Regions from separate parts of the Novosphingobium sp. ES2-1 genome, predicted to be linked through region 1. Evidence: predicted binding sites of a transcription regulator. Region 1 holds the regulator's gene; each other region holds the start of a gene.
The links. Region 1 encodes LexA, which represses DNA repair genes until DNA is damaged. Its sites were predicted from a motif close to GTTCCNCNCTTGTTCT; they were not measured.
Positions count from the first base shown of each region.

Region 2: a site for LexA is predicted at 2,178-2,193, ahead of IM701_RS04375 (toprim domain-containing protein). Genes of this name have one in related genera too.
Region 3: a site for LexA is predicted at 2,743-2,758, ahead of recA (recombinase RecA). Genes of this name have one in related genera too.
Region 4: a site for LexA is predicted at 1,675-1,690, ahead of rmuC (DNA recombination protein RmuC). Genes of this name have one in related genera too.

Region 1 covers NZ_CP063445.1:1,460,159-1,464,525, reverse strand. The annotation lists gene moaC (cyclic pyranopterin monophosphate synthase MoaC) at 200-673, shown strand; gene IM701_RS06965 (molybdopterin molybdotransferase MoeA) at 670-1,875, shown strand; gene lexA (transcriptional repressor LexA) at 1,995-2,714, shown strand; gene IM701_RS06955 (energy transducer TonB) at 2,964-3,632, shown strand; gene IM701_RS06950 (ComEC/Rec2 family competence protein) at 3,742-4,367, opposite strand, start outside.
Region 2 covers NZ_CP063445.1:880,849-885,215, forward strand. The annotation lists gene IM701_RS04360 (hypothetical protein) at 1-418, shown strand, start outside; gene IM701_RS04365 (HEPN domain-containing protein) at 483-1,394, shown strand; gene IM701_RS04370 (lytic transglycosylase domain-containing protein) at 1,491-2,147, opposite strand; gene IM701_RS04375 (toprim domain-containing protein) at 2,272-3,201, shown strand; gene IM701_RS04380 (strawberry notch-like NTP hydrolase domain-containing protein) at 3,242-4,367, shown strand, end outside.
Region 3 covers NZ_CP063445.1:2,411,408-2,415,774, forward strand. The annotation lists gene IM701_RS11720 (trans-aconitate 2-methyltransferase) at 1-813, opposite strand, end outside; gene IM701_RS11725 (glutathione S-transferase family protein) at 817-1,443, opposite strand; gene recA (recombinase RecA) at 1,600-2,670, opposite strand; gene IM701_RS11735 (helix-turn-helix domain-containing protein) at 3,033-3,827, shown strand; gene gdhA (NADP-specific glutamate dehydrogenase) at 3,895-4,367, opposite strand, start outside.
Region 4 covers NZ_CP063445.1:2,713,133-2,717,499, reverse strand. The annotation lists gene rmuC (DNA recombination protein RmuC) at 146-1,660, opposite strand; gene IM701_RS13225 (four-helix bundle copper-binding protein) at 1,809-2,219, shown strand; gene def (peptide deformylase) at 2,235-2,801, opposite strand; gene recR (recombination mediator RecR) at 2,867-3,463, opposite strand; gene fmt (methionyl-tRNA formyltransferase) at 3,516-4,367, shown strand, end outside.

The DNA.
Region 1 (4,367 bases):
AACGAAATCCCAATATGTAGTCACTTCGGATTGGAAACGCTTTCCTACAGGGCAGGTTTTTGCCATGGTGCCGACTGTCAGCGAAGCACCTTGAAAGCCCCGGAAATCCGCGCCAAAACTGCGTTCCAACTCCCGTTCCGCAGTTCTCTCTGGACAGTGTAAACCCCGTAAACCCCCATTCAGCATTCCAGGGACAACGATGAACGACCTCACCCATCTCGATTCGAATGGCACCGCTCGCATGGTCGACGTCGGCGGCAAGACCGAGACGCACCGCGTCGCGATTGCGCGTGGTATGATCCGCATGTCTGACGCCACGCTCGAGGCGATCAGGTCCGGCAATGCTCCGAAAGGCGATGTGCTTGGCCCAGCGCGGATTGCCGGGATCATGGCGGCGAAAAGGACCGGCGACCTCATCCCGCTCTGCCATCCGCTGGCGCTCGATGCGGTCAACATCGATTTCGCCTTCATAGCCGACGGCATCGAATGCACCGCCACCGCTTCGTTGACCGGTCGCACGGGCGTAGAAATGGAAGCGTTGACGGCGGTGAGCCTCGCCCTGCTGACGATCTACGACATGGCCAAGGCTCTCGACAAAGGCATGGTGATCGAAAGTGTCCGTCTGATCGAGAAGCGGGGCGGCAAGTCCGGAACCTGGCGCGCTCCGGAATGAAAGCGCCGCCACTGCCCCTCGCCGAGGCGCAGGCCCGCCTGCTCGCGCTCGCCCCCTCGCTTCCGCTGGAGCATCGCTCGGTTGCCGAATGCCTTGGCCATTACCTCGCCGAGGACCTCCTTGCCCGGCGCACGCAGCCAGCGGCAGCCCTTTCGGCGATGGACGGCTATGCCATGCGCAGCGCCGATCTTCCGGGCCCGTGGCGCGTGATCGGTGAAAGCGCGGCCGGCCACCCCTTCGGCGGCGAGGTCGGCCCCGGTGAAGCCACCCGCATCAGCACTGGCGCCATACTGCCCAAAGGCGCGGACATGGTGATGCTTCAGGAGGACAGCGCGCGCAACGGCAACGAGCTGAGCTTGACCGGCGAGCCACCGCAGCCCGCTTCGCGCCACGTTCGACCCGCAGGCATGGATTTCAGCTCTCGCGAAACGCTGATCTCTGCGGGTAGCCGCATTAGCCCTGCGCAAATCGCGCTCGCCATCGCCGGTGGCCACAGCCATCTCCCCGTGCGCCGGCGTGTCAGCCTGGCCGTCATCGACAGCGGCGACGAACTGGTTGCTCCCGGCCACCTGCCCGACCTGCACCAGCTTCCCGCCAGCAACGGGCCGATGCTCTGTGCGATGGCCGCCTCCCTGCCGGTCGATATCCGCCATGCCGGTCCTGTGGCGGACGAACTCGCAGAATTGGTCCGCGCGCTGGACGCGGCAAACAACTCGGACATCATCGTCACAAGCGGCGGGGCGTCAGTCGGGGATCACGATCTCGTTCGCCCGGCGCTCGAGGCCGTTGGCGCCTCGATCGACTTCTGGCGCATCGGCATCAAGCCGGGCAAGCCGCTGCTGGTGGCAACGCGTGGATCCCAGATCATTCTCGGCCTGCCCGGCAATCCCGCCTCGGCCTTCGTCACGGCCTACCTGTTCATGCTCCCCCTGTTGAGAGCGATGCTCGGCGCGAGTGCGCCTTTGCCAAAAGCCGTCCCAGCCCGGCTTGCAGAGCCACTGGCGCAGGGCGGGAGCCGAATGGAGTTCCTGCGCGCGATATGGGACGGAGCGTCGGTAAGGCTCGACCCGCTCCAGGATTCCGGAGCGCTCTCTCCACTTTCAAGGGCCAACGCGTTGGCCGTGCGTGAAGCAGGGGCCGAGGCCAAACCGGCCGGAACGGATGTTCCTATCTACCTCCTCGAAAATGGCGGAATTGCTTGACGAGTCGCAACAGGTTGCTTATCCGTTCCGCATTCGTTCGCCGGGATGGAACATTCACTCCCGGTCCATGAAAGACCAGCGGCTTTGCCTCGAAGCCGCGCATTGCGGAGTGGCCGCCGATGTTGACGCGCAAGCAGCACGAACTGCTCACCTTCATTCAGGTCCGGCTTGAAGAGTCGGGCATCTCCCCCTCGTTCGAGGAGATGAAGGAAGCGCTCGATCTGAAGTCCAAGTCGGGCGTCCACCGGCTGATCTCGGCGCTTGAAGAGCGTGGCTTCATCCGCCGCCTCCCCAACCGCGCACGGGCACTCGAAGTCCTCCGCCAGCCAGACAGCGCGGTGGGCAAGCAGAGCGCCGTTCGGCAGATTGCCAATGCAGATGGTGGAGCAACGGGCGGAAGCGTCACGGCGCTTCGTCCTGCACCAAAAGCGCCTCCCGTGCCTGTGGCGGCAAACGACGTGATCGAGCTGCCGCTGCACGGCAAGATTGCAGCCGGTGTGCCAATCGAAGCGCTTGAGACGACGGCGACCCTGCCGGTTCCTGCCGCGCTACTGGGCGCAGGAGAGCATTACGCACTCGAAGTGTCCGGTGACTCGATGGTTGAAGCCGGGATCTTCGATGGCGATTACGCGCTTGTCCGCAAGACCGATATGGCGCGCGATGGCGAGATCGTGGTTGCACTTGTGCGCGGGGAAGAGGCCACGCTCAAGTATCTCCATCACGAAAAGGGCATGGTTCGGCTGGATCCCGCCAACGCTGCCTATGATCCTCAGTTCTATCGCCCCGACGAGGTGACCGTGCAGGGCAAGCTTGCAGGCTTGTTGCGGCGCTACCACTGACGTTTGTTGCAACATAGCGCCCGGCCATCGGGCGTGCCTGATGACAAAGGCCGCTGCGCAGGAAATGCGCGGCGGCTTTTTTGCATCAGCAAGTTATGGCAAATATCAATCGATTTGGTTGAGATTCTTCTGGATGTGGTCCAGTGTGAGGTATAGTATCCGCTGTTACCGAATGCCCCGCCATGGGGCGCCCCTTTCCGGGACGGCCCGCCAGAACATGGGGCGTCGGCAACGGAAGAGGTGTTGCCAATGGCTTATGCAATCGAGAATACGAGACGCAGGCAGACACAGACCTTCATCGCGGTCGGGCTGCTTCATGGAGTGGCGATCTGGGCGATTGCTTCAGGGTTCGCCAACAGCATGGTCACGATCCTGACGGACCGACTTCCTGCCAAGCAGTGGGAGGACGAGGAGGTGAAGGTAACGCCTGTCGTGCCGCCGCCGGACGTGAAACCTTCCCCACAGCCTGACAGCCGCTCGCTGGTGGCCCCCCGCCCCGACATCGCGATTACGCCGGTGGATCCTTCAAGCACAGTCCGGGATATCGAGGTCATCCCGATCACACCAGTCGACCCTATCCCGAACGTCCTGCCCGAGCCCCGCCCCTCTCCCTCGCCGAGCTTTGCCGTGCGCACAGCATCGCCGAAGGGATCGCCGGGCTCATGGGTCTCGGACCGCGACTATCCCTCGGCCGCAATCAGAGAGGAAAGGGAAGGACTAACCCGCTTTCGGCTCTCGATAGGCGTGGATGGCCGCGTCACGGGATGCGAGATTACCGGATCGAGCGGGTCTCCTGACCTTGATGCAGCGACATGCACGAAAGTCAGCGCGCGGGCGCGGTTCACTCCTGCACTTGGCAGCGACGGCATGCCGACTGCGGGGAGCTACGTCGGTTCGGTGCGCTGGGTCCTCCCCTGATGAATTGAGCCGGGCGAACGTCAGGTTCGCCCGGCAAGTCTGGCGGAATGGAGCGCTGCTCCAAGATTATCGCCCGCCGGACAAGGGAATGGACCGCCCTGGGTCGCATTCATCGCTTGGAAGCCACTGGCGCCGTTACCGGCACGGTTGCATCAGACGCATCTGGCGTTTCGGCTCCGGCGTCGTGGAGGTGCGTTTGGCTGAGCGTCGGGCGCGGTACTGGCCAGCGATACCAACCATGCTGGCCCTGCGTTTCCGCTACGGTGCGAATCCGGCCAGAGGCAAGATCGATGGATATGCCTCCCGTATTGGCGAGATTGGGTCGGTCTGCCTTCAGCATACGCGGGCGGCACGATGCCGGAAGGCGTCGCTCGGCAATGACGATGTCGGCCCGCTCGCAGGCCGCCGCAAGCGCCATGTCGTCAATGTAGTTTCGGCTGCGGGCCATCAGGAGCGTAAAACGCCGTTCGTTTCTTAGCACGACTGCAACGCAGAAGTCTTCATTGCAGCGAGCACCCGGCCATTCATCGAGGCGACGAAGGCTGCCTTCCATTCCGGCAAGTTCGAGCAAGTTGTCCCGCATGTAATCGCCCCTTCCCATGCGCAGGACGATCAGGTCCGATCCTTCGCCGGCTATGCCGACATGATGGCCATCACCGGTGACAAGCACATCGGGCCGCGGCGTCAGGACCATGGCGGTGATGGCAAGACCGGCGGGTATGGTGCCAAGAAGGC
Region 2 (4,367 bases), 580 kb from region 1:
CAACAGTGCCGCACCGGACTGGCGGCGAGGTGGCGGCAATGCCGCTTTAGCGCAGGATGGGGCGCCGGTGTCGCCAGTGCGGCGGTTTCATGATGCCCTGCAGGTTTTGGGGCGGCGCCGTGACCTCATGGATCAAGCCGGACAATGCGAGGCGGCGGCACTTGCCATGGTTGCCATGGAAGAGGAATGCCGGACAAGGTTGGTACCGGGCTTTCCAAGCGATGAGAGCGGGCTGCACTTCGACACATTCTTTGCCGCGCTATACGCCCGATATGACGAAAGGTTTGTTATCCGTTGCCCGGTGATGGCCGCGATAACCCGACGTCATTGCTGGGATCGATCATCTCCGGGGCTCCGTCTGTTCGGCTTGGATTACCAGCCGAGAGTAGCGCTGCTACCGACGAGTGACTTATCTTAGCCTTCCTGATGCCTTGTTCATTTTGCCCTTGGCACGAGAAGCAAAACCGTCGAATCTGCATTCCATGAACTCCGGCCTCGATCACCTGCCCGAAAGCAAGCGGCGCGAACTTGCACATGTGGTCGAGACCGTGCGCACGGGCTTTGCCGAAGCAATTTCCACGCGTACGCAGCCACGCTTCCGCGCAGGCAAGTTGCTCAAGATAGTCCTGTTCGGCTCCTATGCCCGTGGTGATTGGGTCGAGGACCCGGTGGGACGCTATTTCTCCGACTACGATCTTCTCGTCGTGGTGAACCACGACGATCTCACGGATATTGCCGAATTCTGGGAGGCGACCGAGAACAGGCTGCTTGCCGATCTTTCCGCTGGGACCGTCCTGCGTACACCGGTCAGCCTGATCTACCACAGCCTTGAAGACGTGAACGACAAGCTGCGGCTCGGTCGCTACTTCTTCATGGACATTCTCAAGGATGGCATTGTCCTGTTCGAAGAGCCCGGCTTTCACTTCGTCGAGCCGATGCCGTTGTCGCCTGAGCAAGCTCTCAAGGAAACACGAGACTACTTCGATGACTGGTTCAGCAGCGCGTCGAACTTCAAAGATCTAGCCGCAAATGCTCAGGCCAGTGGCATGCCGAAGGAAGCTGCGTTCCTTTTCCATCAGGCGGTCGAGAGACTTTACCATTGCCTTTTCCTCACCCGGACGCTCTGGAGTCCGAAATCCCACAATCTTAATCGTCTGCGCGACATGGCCGAGGAACTTGAGCCCTCGCTAAAGGACGTCTGGCCGCGTACCGGGCGCTTCGAAAAGCGCTGCTACGCCCTCCTGCGAGATGCTTACGTCAAAGCCCGCTATTCACCTTCATACCGGATCTCCGCCGACGAACTCACATGGATCGCCGGGCGTGTGAAAGAGCTGCAGATTTTGGTGAAGAGCACCTGCGAAGCGCGCATCGATGACCTCGCTAAAGCCGCCTGACGCCAGTTGACCGTTCCGCCGAAAGTGTACCGGCGCTGCGATCTCATCACCTAAGCTTCCGCTTCCAGTTCTGTCGCGCAAGAGGCTTCGTGGAAGCTAGAACTTCCAACTTTGAAGCACATTGCGAACATATTCCGGCGTCTCGCCATTGCGGGGAATGCCACCTGCACGTTCGACTGCCCCTGGCCCAGCATTGTAGGCCGCTACCGCCAGGTGGACCACGCCAAACCTGTCGAGCATCTGCCGGAGATACCGCGCAGCGCCGAAGATGTTGGCCATAGGATCGAAGCGATTGAAGACCCCGAGTTCTTTTGCCGTTGCTGGCATCAACTGTCCGAGACCTGCTGCACCTGCTGGGCTGACCGCGACGGGGTTATATCGGGATTCTGTCCATACGAGCGCATCGAGCAGGCCCGCGGGCAAGGAGTACTTCGCTTCCGCCGCATAGATGTGGGGTAGGTAGCTTGCTCGCCTGAAATCGGACGGGCCACGTTTGGCCTTGGGTTCGTATTTGTATGGCAGGTTGACACGGCCATTATGTGGCACAGTGAGAACAGACGCCGGGCCGTCCCGGGTGAACCGCCACAGCCCATGCTCGACCAGCTGGAAGCCGTTCGATGTTTCAGCAATCCGGATGCCTTCGGAATGGCTGGCCGGGACTTCGATCATGGCCGGCGCTGCTATGTCCTGGGCACTGGCGGGGATAGCAGAGGTGATCGCGATGCCTGCGATCAAGAGAGTTCTGATGGTCATTTCTCGATCCTTGTCTAGCCGAATCGAGTTAGAACATATAAAGAACAAACGATGTAGGAAATTGGTTTGGCGCGAGTGCAGAGCGGAGGCTGCGCGGGGAGGGCACCTCAACCGGAGTAGGTCGATGCCCCCGTTAGACAAAGCTCATCAACTCGAACGCCGCGCCCGCACCATCGTCGAAAGCCTTCAGGGTATATGGAGTCGGGGCAAAGGCATGTGTTGCTGTCCGGCGCATGACGACCGAACTCCCTCACTGAGTGTGACACTGGGAAGAAAGGCGATCCTGTTTCACTGCTTCGCGGGATGCCTGACTGAGGACGTCATTGCGGCGTTGGATCGCCAGGGCGTTCGCAGCCGCGACCTTTTCAACGCTTCAGACGCTGAGACCATCGAAAGGCAGAGATATGGCGACTTCAGTCCAAATGCGCGGCGCTTGTGGCAATCGGCGACGGCGATCTCCGACAGCCCGGTCGCACGATACCTTGCGCAGCGCGGTATTCTGCCCGCATCCGATCAACTCCGTTACCTGACGCGCACGCCGCTCGGGCCGCGCGGTGCTGTCCAATTTCTCCCCGCGATGCTAGCCGCAGTCACAACCGACATTGGCATAATCGCGGTACACCGAACGTTTCTCGACGTGCGGAGCGGCAGATTGGCAGGCTTCGGACGGCCCAAGCGCGCACTCGGCAGTCTTGGCTGCGGAGCCGTCAGGCTTGTCCCGGCGCAGCAGGGGCGACTGGGCCTTGCCGAAGGTATCGAGAGCGCCCTCTCAGCAATGCAGCTGTTCGGGATCCCTTGCTGGGCAACGCTCGGGAACGAGCGCTTCGGCCTTGTTGCGATCCCGGAGAGCGTGGGTGAACTCCATCTGTTCATCGACAATGATGCCGGAGGCGCTCTCGCGGAACAGCGAGCGCTGAAGGCTTACGCTGCGCCTCATCGTGTCATCCACTCACGAGCTCCGGCCTCGCCCGGTTTTGACTGGAATGATGAGCTGAAGTCCCGGCTTGCCCGTAAACCTGATCCGTTGGGCAGAGGGGAGGGGGCCATAGGCTGATTGAGGCCTGCCCGCCGCAGGACCTCGTCAGGAGGTTCCGATGTCCAATTCTTCTCTCGCCTTTGCGTTCGATGAACCATCACCGCCCGCTGTTGCGACTGCGGCCCAGATCATGGCTTCAGAGCTCGCAGCAGGCCGCGCGCTGTCACGCAGCGACGTTACGCGTATCATGAGCCAGCACTTCGGGGGCAGCGATGCTCTCGGGCGTTGGTCGGTGCGTGACGCCCACGCAGCTCTAGAGCTGGCACAGGTTCAACACCTGCAAGCGTTCCATCAGATCCAGCTCTCAACCCCGATCGACGAGGCGGATCAGTTCTTCTGCTGCCTCGATGACCGAATTCCGACCCAGACCAATCGCAGCGACGAGCAGATCGAATGGCAGCAATTCGCAACGCCGCCGCGCCTCGCCTGGCTTGCCGCACGGGCCTGTGGGTTGATACCCGATGAGCTCGTGCTCGAACCTTCGGCCGGTACCGGAATGCTCGCAGTCTGGGCGACCAAAGCCGGTACGCGCCTTGCCTTGAACGAAATCTCGCCGCTGCGCCGCGACTGCCTGACTGCTGTTTTCCCGGCTGCCCGCGTGACCGGACATGATGCCGAGCTGATCGACGAATTGCTCGATCCGGCCATCATCCCGAGCGTCGTGCTGGTGAACCCGCCGTATTCTCACGGGATCGAGCGGGGCCACGATGGCCGCACCGGGGCGAGGCATCTGCGATCGGCCTGGAACCGGCTTGCCCCCGGCGGCCGGCTTGTCGCGATCATGCCCGAATGGTTCGATTGCGCGCGGTTTCTGGCCGGAGTGAAGGGGCCGGCGTCGCTGCGGCTCAATGCCGCGGTCGAGCGTGCCTTCATCAAGAATGGCACCGGGATCACCACGCGACTGCTGGTTCTCGACAAGGTGGAAGGCGTGAACGAGCCCGTCGCTATTCGCACGAACGCTTTCCGCCAGCTGGTCGATTTTGTCGATGCCTTGCCTGCTCGCGACAGCAGGCAGGCCGCAACCGAACAATCGAGCCTTCCAACTCGTTCGCCGTTCCGACTGGTAGCCGCGTCACGCAGACCGATCCCGGCTCCGGGAACGATCACTCGAGCTGCGTCAATGACCATCGGCGCGCTGACCTACGAGGCGCTCGCAACCACTGCGCCGCTTGAGGCACAGGTCG
Region 3 (4,367 bases), 950 kb from region 1:
GTGATCGGACGTGGCGCTTACCAGCCACGCCGCAGCATTGAATGCCACCACGCCGTCCCGATGATGGGCCTCCACAAGCTCGGCGAGCCGCATCTCGACCGCTGCGCGCTCGGCCTCGGGCAAAGTCCGCAAGGCCGCCGCAGCAGGTCCGATGCGGCCGAACAGCGCCATCGCCTCGCCCACGGCATCTGGCCCGGTGCCGGCGATGTACCGGAAATCCACCGGCGCGAACTCCACCGCCCGCCATCCTGCCATGCAGCGTCGCACGTGCTCCGGCAGGGCGAATGCGAAGGGGCCCGGCGCAGTTGGCGAAGCTGGCGGAGAATCACCTTTCGGCAGTAGCGCCGCGATGGCCGCCGCCCAGTCGTTCTCGGCAGCCTTGCGAAAGCACGAGAAGACCAGGCGCGCTCCTGGCATCGCCTGCGCGGCCAGATGGGCGAAGGCTGCTTGCGGATCGGAGAAGAACATCACGCCGTGGCGCGATACATACAGGTCCGGCCGTGACGCGGGTTGCCACTGCGAGGCATCGGCCAGCTCGAACGTCAGGTTTGGCTGAATGGCGCGGGAGCGGGCCGCATCGACCAGATCGGCAGAGATATCCACGCCGGTCACCTGCGCTTGCGGCCTTGCCTCGGCAATGGCGATCGACAGCTCCCCCGCTCCGCAACCGATATCTGCAACAGCCGCGCCCGGCTCTCGAGCGATGGCGGCCAGAAGTTTGGGTGTCAGGTCGGAAAAGCTGACATCGGTGCGCCGCCATTCGCTGGCCCAGCTCCGTCCGACCGTCCCCTGCCAGTCACTCGCGTTGGTCATGCCTTACATCCCGAAATAGTCGCCGCCCTTTTCGCGCGCGCGCTGCCACGCGGGCCGCGCGTGGATGGCCGCGACGAATGCCGCGAGCTTGGGGAAATGCGCACCCGCTCCTTGCATGACCGCGATCTCTGCCGGGAAGCTCATCATCACATCCGCCCCGGTCCAATTGTCGCCGATAAAGTGGCCGGACGGGCGCAGGATCTGCTCCATGTAGCCAAAATGGGCTGCCAGCTGTTCGTCGATGCGCGGCTTCAGCGGCGCGGCAGCCTCTCCAAGGCGCGAGGTATAAAGCTGCAGGAGGACGGGGGTCATGGCCGAGCCTTCGGCAAAATGCATCAGTTCGAGGTGCCGCAGGGCGTCGTCCGAACCTTCCGCCGGGAGCCATGTGCCCTTGCCATAGCGTTCGCACAGGACCTGCACGATCGCGCCCGATTCCTCGATGACCCGGCCATCGATCTCCAGCAGGGGCGATTTGCCCAGCGGGTGCACGGCCTTCAGTTCGGGCGGCGCCAGGTTGGTCACCGCATCGCGCTGATAGTGGCGAATCTCGTAATCGACGCCAAGCTCCTCCAGCAACCAGAGGACCCGCTGCGAACGGCTGTTGTTGAGATGGTGAACGATGATGCCCAAGGCGATTCTCCGTGCGGTTTAAGTGGAAGGTTAACCCGCAACCGCCGGCGCGCAAACAAAAAGCCCGCGCGATCCTGCCGGGGAACGCGCGGGCTCTTTGTCTGGCTGGCGGGCCCGGCTTGCACCGGGGATGGAGGCTGCCCGCCGCCTTGAAGATCAGACGTCGTCGTCCGCGTCCGGACCGACCATCAGACCTTCGGCAACCTTGTCGGTGCGGCCGCGGATCGCGGCTTCCAACCGGTCGCAAAGTTCGGAATTCTCGCGCAGGAAGTTCTTGGCGTTCTCGCGCCCCTGCCCGATGCGGATCGAGTCATAACTGAACCAGGCACCCGACTTCTCGACCAGCCCGGCCTTGACGCCGAGGTCGAGGATTTCGCCGATCTTCGAGATGCCTTCGCCATACATGATGTCGAATTCAACCTGCTTGAACGGCGGAGCCACCTTGTTCTTGACCACCTTCACGCGCGTGGCGTTGCCGACGATCTCGTCACGATCCTTGATCTGGCCGGTGCGGCGGATGTCGAGGCGGACCGAGGCGTAGAACTTGAGCGCGTTGCCGCCCGTCGTCGTCTCGGGGTTGCCGTACATCACGCCGATCTTCATGCGCAGCTGGTTGATGAAGATCACCATGCAGCGCGAACGGCTGATCGAACCGGTCAGCTTGCGCAACGACTGGCTCATCAGGCGGGCCTGCAGGCCGACGTGGCTGTCGCCCATCTCGCCTTCGATTTCCGCACGCGGCACGAGCGCGGCCACGGAGTCCACCACCAGCACGTCGATCGCGTTGGAGCGCACCAGCGTGTCGGTGATTTCCAGCGCCTGTTCGCCAGTATCCGGCTGCGACACGATCAGGTTGTCGATATCGACACCCAGCTTCTTGGCATAGACCGGGTCGAGCGCATGCTCGGCATCGATGAATGCCGCCGTGCCACCGGTCTTCTGGGCCTGGGCGATGACGTGCAGCGCGAGCGTGGTCTTGCCCGAGCTTTCCGGCCCATAGACTTCGATCACGCGTCCGCGCGGCAGACCGCCGACACCGAGTGCGATATCAAGCCCCAGCGACCCGGTGGAGATCGCCTCCACCTGCATCGCTTCCTTCGAGCCCAGCTTCATTGCCGAACCCTTGCCGAACGCACGGTCAATCTGTGCAAGGGCTGCGTCGAGCGCCTTCTGACGATCCATGTCCTTGATCTTACCTTCCTCGATGAGCTTGAGCTGAGCCGCCATGGCTTCGTTTCCCTTGCTAGAGTTGGCTGACACGAGCCGTCAACAAGGGTTATGTACTCGTTGTGTTCCCGTGGAACAAGAGGGGAACGAAATATCCGCGCCGATTTGGCAACGCCTTGGCGCAAATCCTTAGCTTATCTCGCTTTTCTCGCAATATGCCCGGCCGGCAGGATGGTGCGCAAACGGCGTTGTCCACGACGCGGGTGGGTTTCGCGCCAAATTGGACGCGCTTCCGTGAAGCGTTGCTTGTGATCGAATCGCGGCGCCCTGCCTTTCACCGACCGCAGAGCCGGCGGCGTCATTGCAAGAATGCAGAATATCTATAAAGTTAATCCGGACCGTATATCGAAAGTTACTGCCAAATGTCTCAATCCCGTAAGCCGCAGTCTGCGGCCGGTGGCGGCGGCGGGGGCAGACCAGGTAGCCCGCCCCCGGGCGCGAAGCCGAAAGGCCCGCGCCAGGAAGTCGTCAGTGCACGTACGCTATACTTCGGGAATGGCGATCCAGCGCCCGAAACCGCGCTCGCTCGGGCGATCTCGGGCCGGGTTCAGCTCCACCGCATTACCGACGATTACATCGGCCATATCGATGACAGTCGGGAATACTATAACACGCTTTTCGTCATTGGCAGCGACGCTGTCCGGATCCGCAAGCTCATGCGCATCTATCGCCCCTTGCTGAAAATGAAGGCCAAGATAGTCATCATGCGCGAAGTACGGCCAAGCGTGAAAGCGCAGTTGCTCAATGCCGGTTTCGACGATGTCTTCGATCGTGAAATGCCGGTCGCCGAGGCTGCAGCGCGGGTGCGAGCCGTGCTGGGCCGCATCGCCCAGAGCCAGCAGTCGAAGGTCGTCGAGGAAGTCAGGGACCTGCATCTTCAGCACTTCACCCGAGAGCCACTGCTCGGCCGCGAGGCGCGTGTCCTGTCCATGCTCGTGGCCGCGCGCGGGTCACCTGTGCGGAGCAGCCAGCTTGCCATCAGTGGCCGTTCGACGCATCGACCGATCAGCACGAAGTCGCTGCAAGTCCTGATTTCCGGCCTGCGCTCCAAGCTGCGTCCAAATCTGCGAATCGTCAGTCAGGGCCCGGCAGGGTACTCCCTGCAGGAGATCTCTCCGGTCCGGTCATTGCTCGACAGCGCCTCTAAGATAACTTGAGCAACCTACCGTCTGACCCGAGGGTGCCCCGTTCGGCACCCCCGGTTCTCCAGCCTCGCCTTGCGGATCAGACGACGCCGAAGGCCAGCATCGCATCCGCCACCTTCTTGAAGCCGGCGATATTCGCTCCCTTGACGTAGTCGATATAGCCGCCGCCCTGATCGCCATAGGCGAGGCACGACTTGTGGATGCCCGACATGATGTCCTTGAGCATCTGCTGGAGTTCTTCCTCCTTCCACGAGCGGCGTTCGGAGTTCTGGCTCATTTCGAGGCCGGAGACGGCCACGCCGCCAGCGTTGGAGGCCTTGCCTGGCGCGTAAAGGATCTTGGCTGCCTTGAAGACATGCACACCGTCCAGATCGGTCGGCATGTTGGCACCCTCGGCCACCGCCTTGCAGCCGTTGGCGATCAACATGCGCGCATCATCGCCGAGCAGTTCGTTCTGGGTCGCGCAGGGCAGCGCGACGTCGCAAGGCACGCCCCAAGGCGTCTTGCCGGCCACGAATGTCGCCTTCGGGAACGCCGTGACATATTCCTCGA
Region 4 (4,367 bases), 1.3 Mb from region 1:
ACGGGCTCGGAGGCCGGCGGGGGCGCTGGCGGGGCCGGATAGGGTTCACTAGCGCTTGGCGACGCTTGAGGCTCGCTCCCGCTCCCGCACCCGGCCAGAGCCGCCAGTGCGGCAGTGGCGAAAAGGAGCCGGGCGAGCCTCTGTGTCATTCCGCAGCGACGTCTCCATCGTCGTTGGCAATCGCTGCGAGCGGCACCGGTTCTGCCTCGGCATAGCGCGGGGCGGCTTCGACAAGAGGCACTTCCTCAAGCTCGCGCTTGCCGATCTCGATGTGCTTGTCCTTCAGGCGGCGACCAGCCGACAGCACGTTGCGTTCGAAGCTGCCGACGAACTTGTTGTAGTTGCTCACTGCACTGTCCAGCCCGTTGCCGACGCGCTTGAGGTGTTCGGCGGCGACGGCAAGGCGATCGTAAAGCTCGCCGCCCATCTTGCCGATCTCGCGCGCTTCGCGGGCCAGGCCGTCCTGCCGCCAGACTTGGGCCACGGTGCGGGCAATGGCGACGAGGTTGGTCGGGCTGGCCAGCAGAACGCGCCGTTCGAAGGCGAAATCCCATAGCGAGGGGTCACGCTCCAGCGCGGCGGCAATGAAGTGTTCGCCGGGGACGAACATCAGCACGTAGTCCGGCGCCTCTTCGAACTGCGACTGATAGGACTTGGCGCCCAGTGTCTGGATGTGGTTGCGCATCGACTGGACGTGGGCGTTCAACGCGATCTTCCGCGTATCGTCGTCCTCCGCCTCGAAGGCATCCTGATAGGCATTGAGCGAAACCTTGGCGTCGATCACCAGCAGCTTGTTTCCGGGAACGCGGACGATGGCATCCGGGCGCAGGCGGCCTTCGTCGGTATCGACCGAATGTTCCGTGATGAAATCGGTGTGTTCGGACAGGCCGCATTGTTCCAGCACGTTGCGCAACTGCAGTTCGCCCCAGCGCCCGCGAGTTTTCGGGCCATTGCGCAGCGAGTTGCCGAGTTGGGCGGCTGCGGCACGCACTGCTTCCTGCCCATCGCGCATCGACTGGATCAGACCGGTCAGCTGGCCAAACGAGTCCACGCGCTGCTTTTCGAGGCTCTGCACCTGTTCCTCATAACTGCGCAGCCGCTGGTCTACAGGGGCGAGCAGGGACTTGAGGCGTTCGGCGCTGGTCTTCTCGCTTTCCTCGAAACGGGCATGAGCACGGTTGAGAAAGGCTTCCTGCGCCTTTTCCAGCACCTTGTTGCCAGCATTCTCGAACTCCTTGCGCAGGGCCTCCTGCGCCTCGATCAGCAGGCGCTTCTGTTCGGCGAAGTTCTCGGCATCGGCCTTCATGCGCTCAAGCTCGGCGCGCAATGATTCGCGCTCGGCCCGGACCTGAGCAAGTTCGGCGCGGACCTGATCTGCATCGGCAGCGCGCTGGCGGGCGGCGGCGAGAGCAGGGGCCAGTTCATCGCGCTGGCGGCGAACATCCTGCAGTTCGGCAAGGCCGGATTCCAGTGCCTTGGCGCGCTCCACCGTGGCAGCGAGGTCGACCGTCATCGCCTTGACCGTGCCTTCGTGGGCCTTGGCCTCGGCATCGCGGCTGTCATGGCGGGCGCGCCACTCGGCAGCAGGGCGGGAGCCGAGGAACCAGCCGATACCAAGCCCGATCACAAGCGCTACGATGACGAAAAGGGCAGATTCCACGGAATTCTCCAACAGGAACGAAATGGGAACCTACCGTGACGCGCCAATTGGCGCAACCGATTCAGCCGGCGTGTTCCACAGGCAGGACGGGGCGCGGAACGGAAAGGAGCGCGACCCGCTAAGCCCTTGCGAACGAAGGAGAGCGCCCATGTCGATCGAGAAGATGATTTCGGAACACCCGCAGGTGGGTGACAACTACAACGCCACGCTGGGGTTGGCAGTGAAGCATGCGATGTATTGCTCCGCGATCTGCAATTCGTGCGCAGATGCCTGTCTCGCCGAAGCGATGGACATGGATCAGTGCATCCGCACCTGCCTGGATTGCTCTGATGTCTGCGCCGCCACGAGCAGCCTTGCCATGCGCCGCACGGGATCCAACCGCGAGCTGATCCGGGCGCAGCTTGCCGTGTGCATCAAGGCCTGCGAGATTTGCGAGGCGGAGTGCGCGAAGCATGACCACGCCCATTGCCGCCGCTGCGCGCAGATGTGCCGTGAATGCGCCGACGATTGCCGCCGGGCACTCGAAGATCTGGATCGTGAGGTGCATGAGGCCGCGTAACGCGGCCTCATCAGGTCACGCCGCCTTGCGCAGCTTTTCCAGCTTTTTCAGCGCCATGTTGCGCTTGAGGCGCGAAAGGTGGTCTATGAACAGCACGCCTTCGAGATGATCCATCTCGTGCTGGAGGCAGGTGGCCATCAGGCCGTCCATTTCCTCCTCGTGCGTGTTTCCGTCGAGGTCCTGCCAGCGCGCGCGGATGCGGGCAGGGCGCTCGACCTCGGCGTAGATCTCGGGCACGGAGAGGCAGCCTTCCTGATAGAGGCTGTGCTCTTCAGATGGGTCGAGGATCTCGGGGTTGATGAAGACCCGCGGTTCCTTCTTGGTCGGCTGGTGGTGATGGTGGTGGCCATCGTGGTCGCAGGCGACGGGTTCGGCATCGGGATCATCGGGCTGAAGGTCGATGACCAGCACGCGCAGTGGCACGCCCACCTGGATCGCGGCGAGGCCGATGCCGGGGGCATCGTACATCGTCTCGAACATGTCTTCGACCAGCGTCTTGAGCTCGTCGTCGAACTTTTCGACGGGGACGGAGACCTGCTTGAGGCGCGGGTCGGGGACTTCGATGATTTCACGGATGGCCATGGGGGGCAGATAAGGAATGTGGGCGGGAGTCGCAAGAACAGCGTTTCGATCAGTGTGATCGACTGTCAGCCGACCGGCCTTCTTGCCCGCAACGCTTGCGCCAAGGTACCTTCGTCGAGGTAGTCAAGCTCGCCGCCGACCGGCAGGCCGTGCGCCAGTTGCGTGACGCGCACGGGGGCGTCTTCGAACCGCTCGGCGATGTAATGGGCGGTGGTCTGGCCTTCGAGCGTGGCGTTCATGGCGAGGACGACTTCGTCGATGCCGCCGTGGCCCACGCGGTCGAGCAGCTGGCCGATGGTCAGGTCTTCGGGGCGCACGCCTTCCAAGGCCGATAGCCTGCCGCCGAGCACGTGGTACTTGCCGGTGAACAGGCGGGCGCGGTCCAGCGCCCAGAGGTCGGCGACTTCCTCGACCACGCAAATGGAGCGCTGGTCACGGCGGGGATCGGTGCAGATGCCGCAGGGGTTGGCGGTATCGACATTGCCGCAGACCTCGCATTCGACCAGCAGTTCCTGCACCTGGGTCAGCGCGTTGAGCAACTGGGGCAGCGCGGTTTCGCGCCGTTTGATCAGCCACAGCACGGCGCGGCGGGCCGAGCGGGGGCCGAGCCCGGGGAGGCGCGCCAATGCGCCGGAAAGTGCCTCGATCTCTTGCGATGCCATGGCAGCACAGATAGGGCCGGAGCCGACAAACGGAAGGCCTTGCAGACAGCTTATGCGCATCATCTTCATGGGCACGCCCGATTTCGCGGTGCCGACGCTGGAAGCGCTGGTCGCTGCTGGGCACGAGGTGGTTGCCGTCTACAGCCAGCCGCCGCGGCCGGCGGGGCGGGGCAAGAAGCTCCAGCCGTCGCCGGTGCATCTGGCGGCGGAGGCGCATGGGATCGAGGTGCGCACGCCGGCTTCATTGAAAGGGGCCGATGAGCAAGCGGCACTGGCCGCGCTGGGGGCCGATGTCGCGGTCGTGGCGGCCTATGGCCTGATCCTGCCGCAGGCGGTGCTGGACGCGCCGCGCCTGGGCTGCCTCAACGTCCACGGCTCGATCCTGCCGCGCTGGCGGGGGGCGGCGCCTGTGCAGCGGGCGATCCTTGCAGGTGACGAAATGACCGGCGTGACCATCATGCAGATGGAGCGCGGACTGGATACCGGGCCGATGCTGGCCGAGGTTGAGACGCCGGTCGATGGCAAGACTGCGGGCGAACTGACTGCGGAGCTGGCCGCGAAGGGCGCCGCGCTGATGGTGCAGGTGCTCACTGATCTGGCTGCCTATCCGGCCGTGGTGCAGCCCGAGGCGGGCGTGACTTACGCCCACAAGATCGACAAGGCGGAGAGCCGGCTGGATTTCACGCGCGATGCGGTGGCGGTGGAACGGCAGGTACGGGCGTTTGCGCCGGTGCCCGGAGCGTTCTTCGAGCTTGAGGGCGAGCGGTATCGCATACTGGCGGCTGAAGTCGCTGATGCGCAGGGTGAGGCTGGCGTGACGCTTGATGACAGGCTCACCATCGCCTGCGGTTGGGGCGCGATCCGGCCTGTGTTGATCCAGAGGGCGGGGCGTCCGGCCATGGAT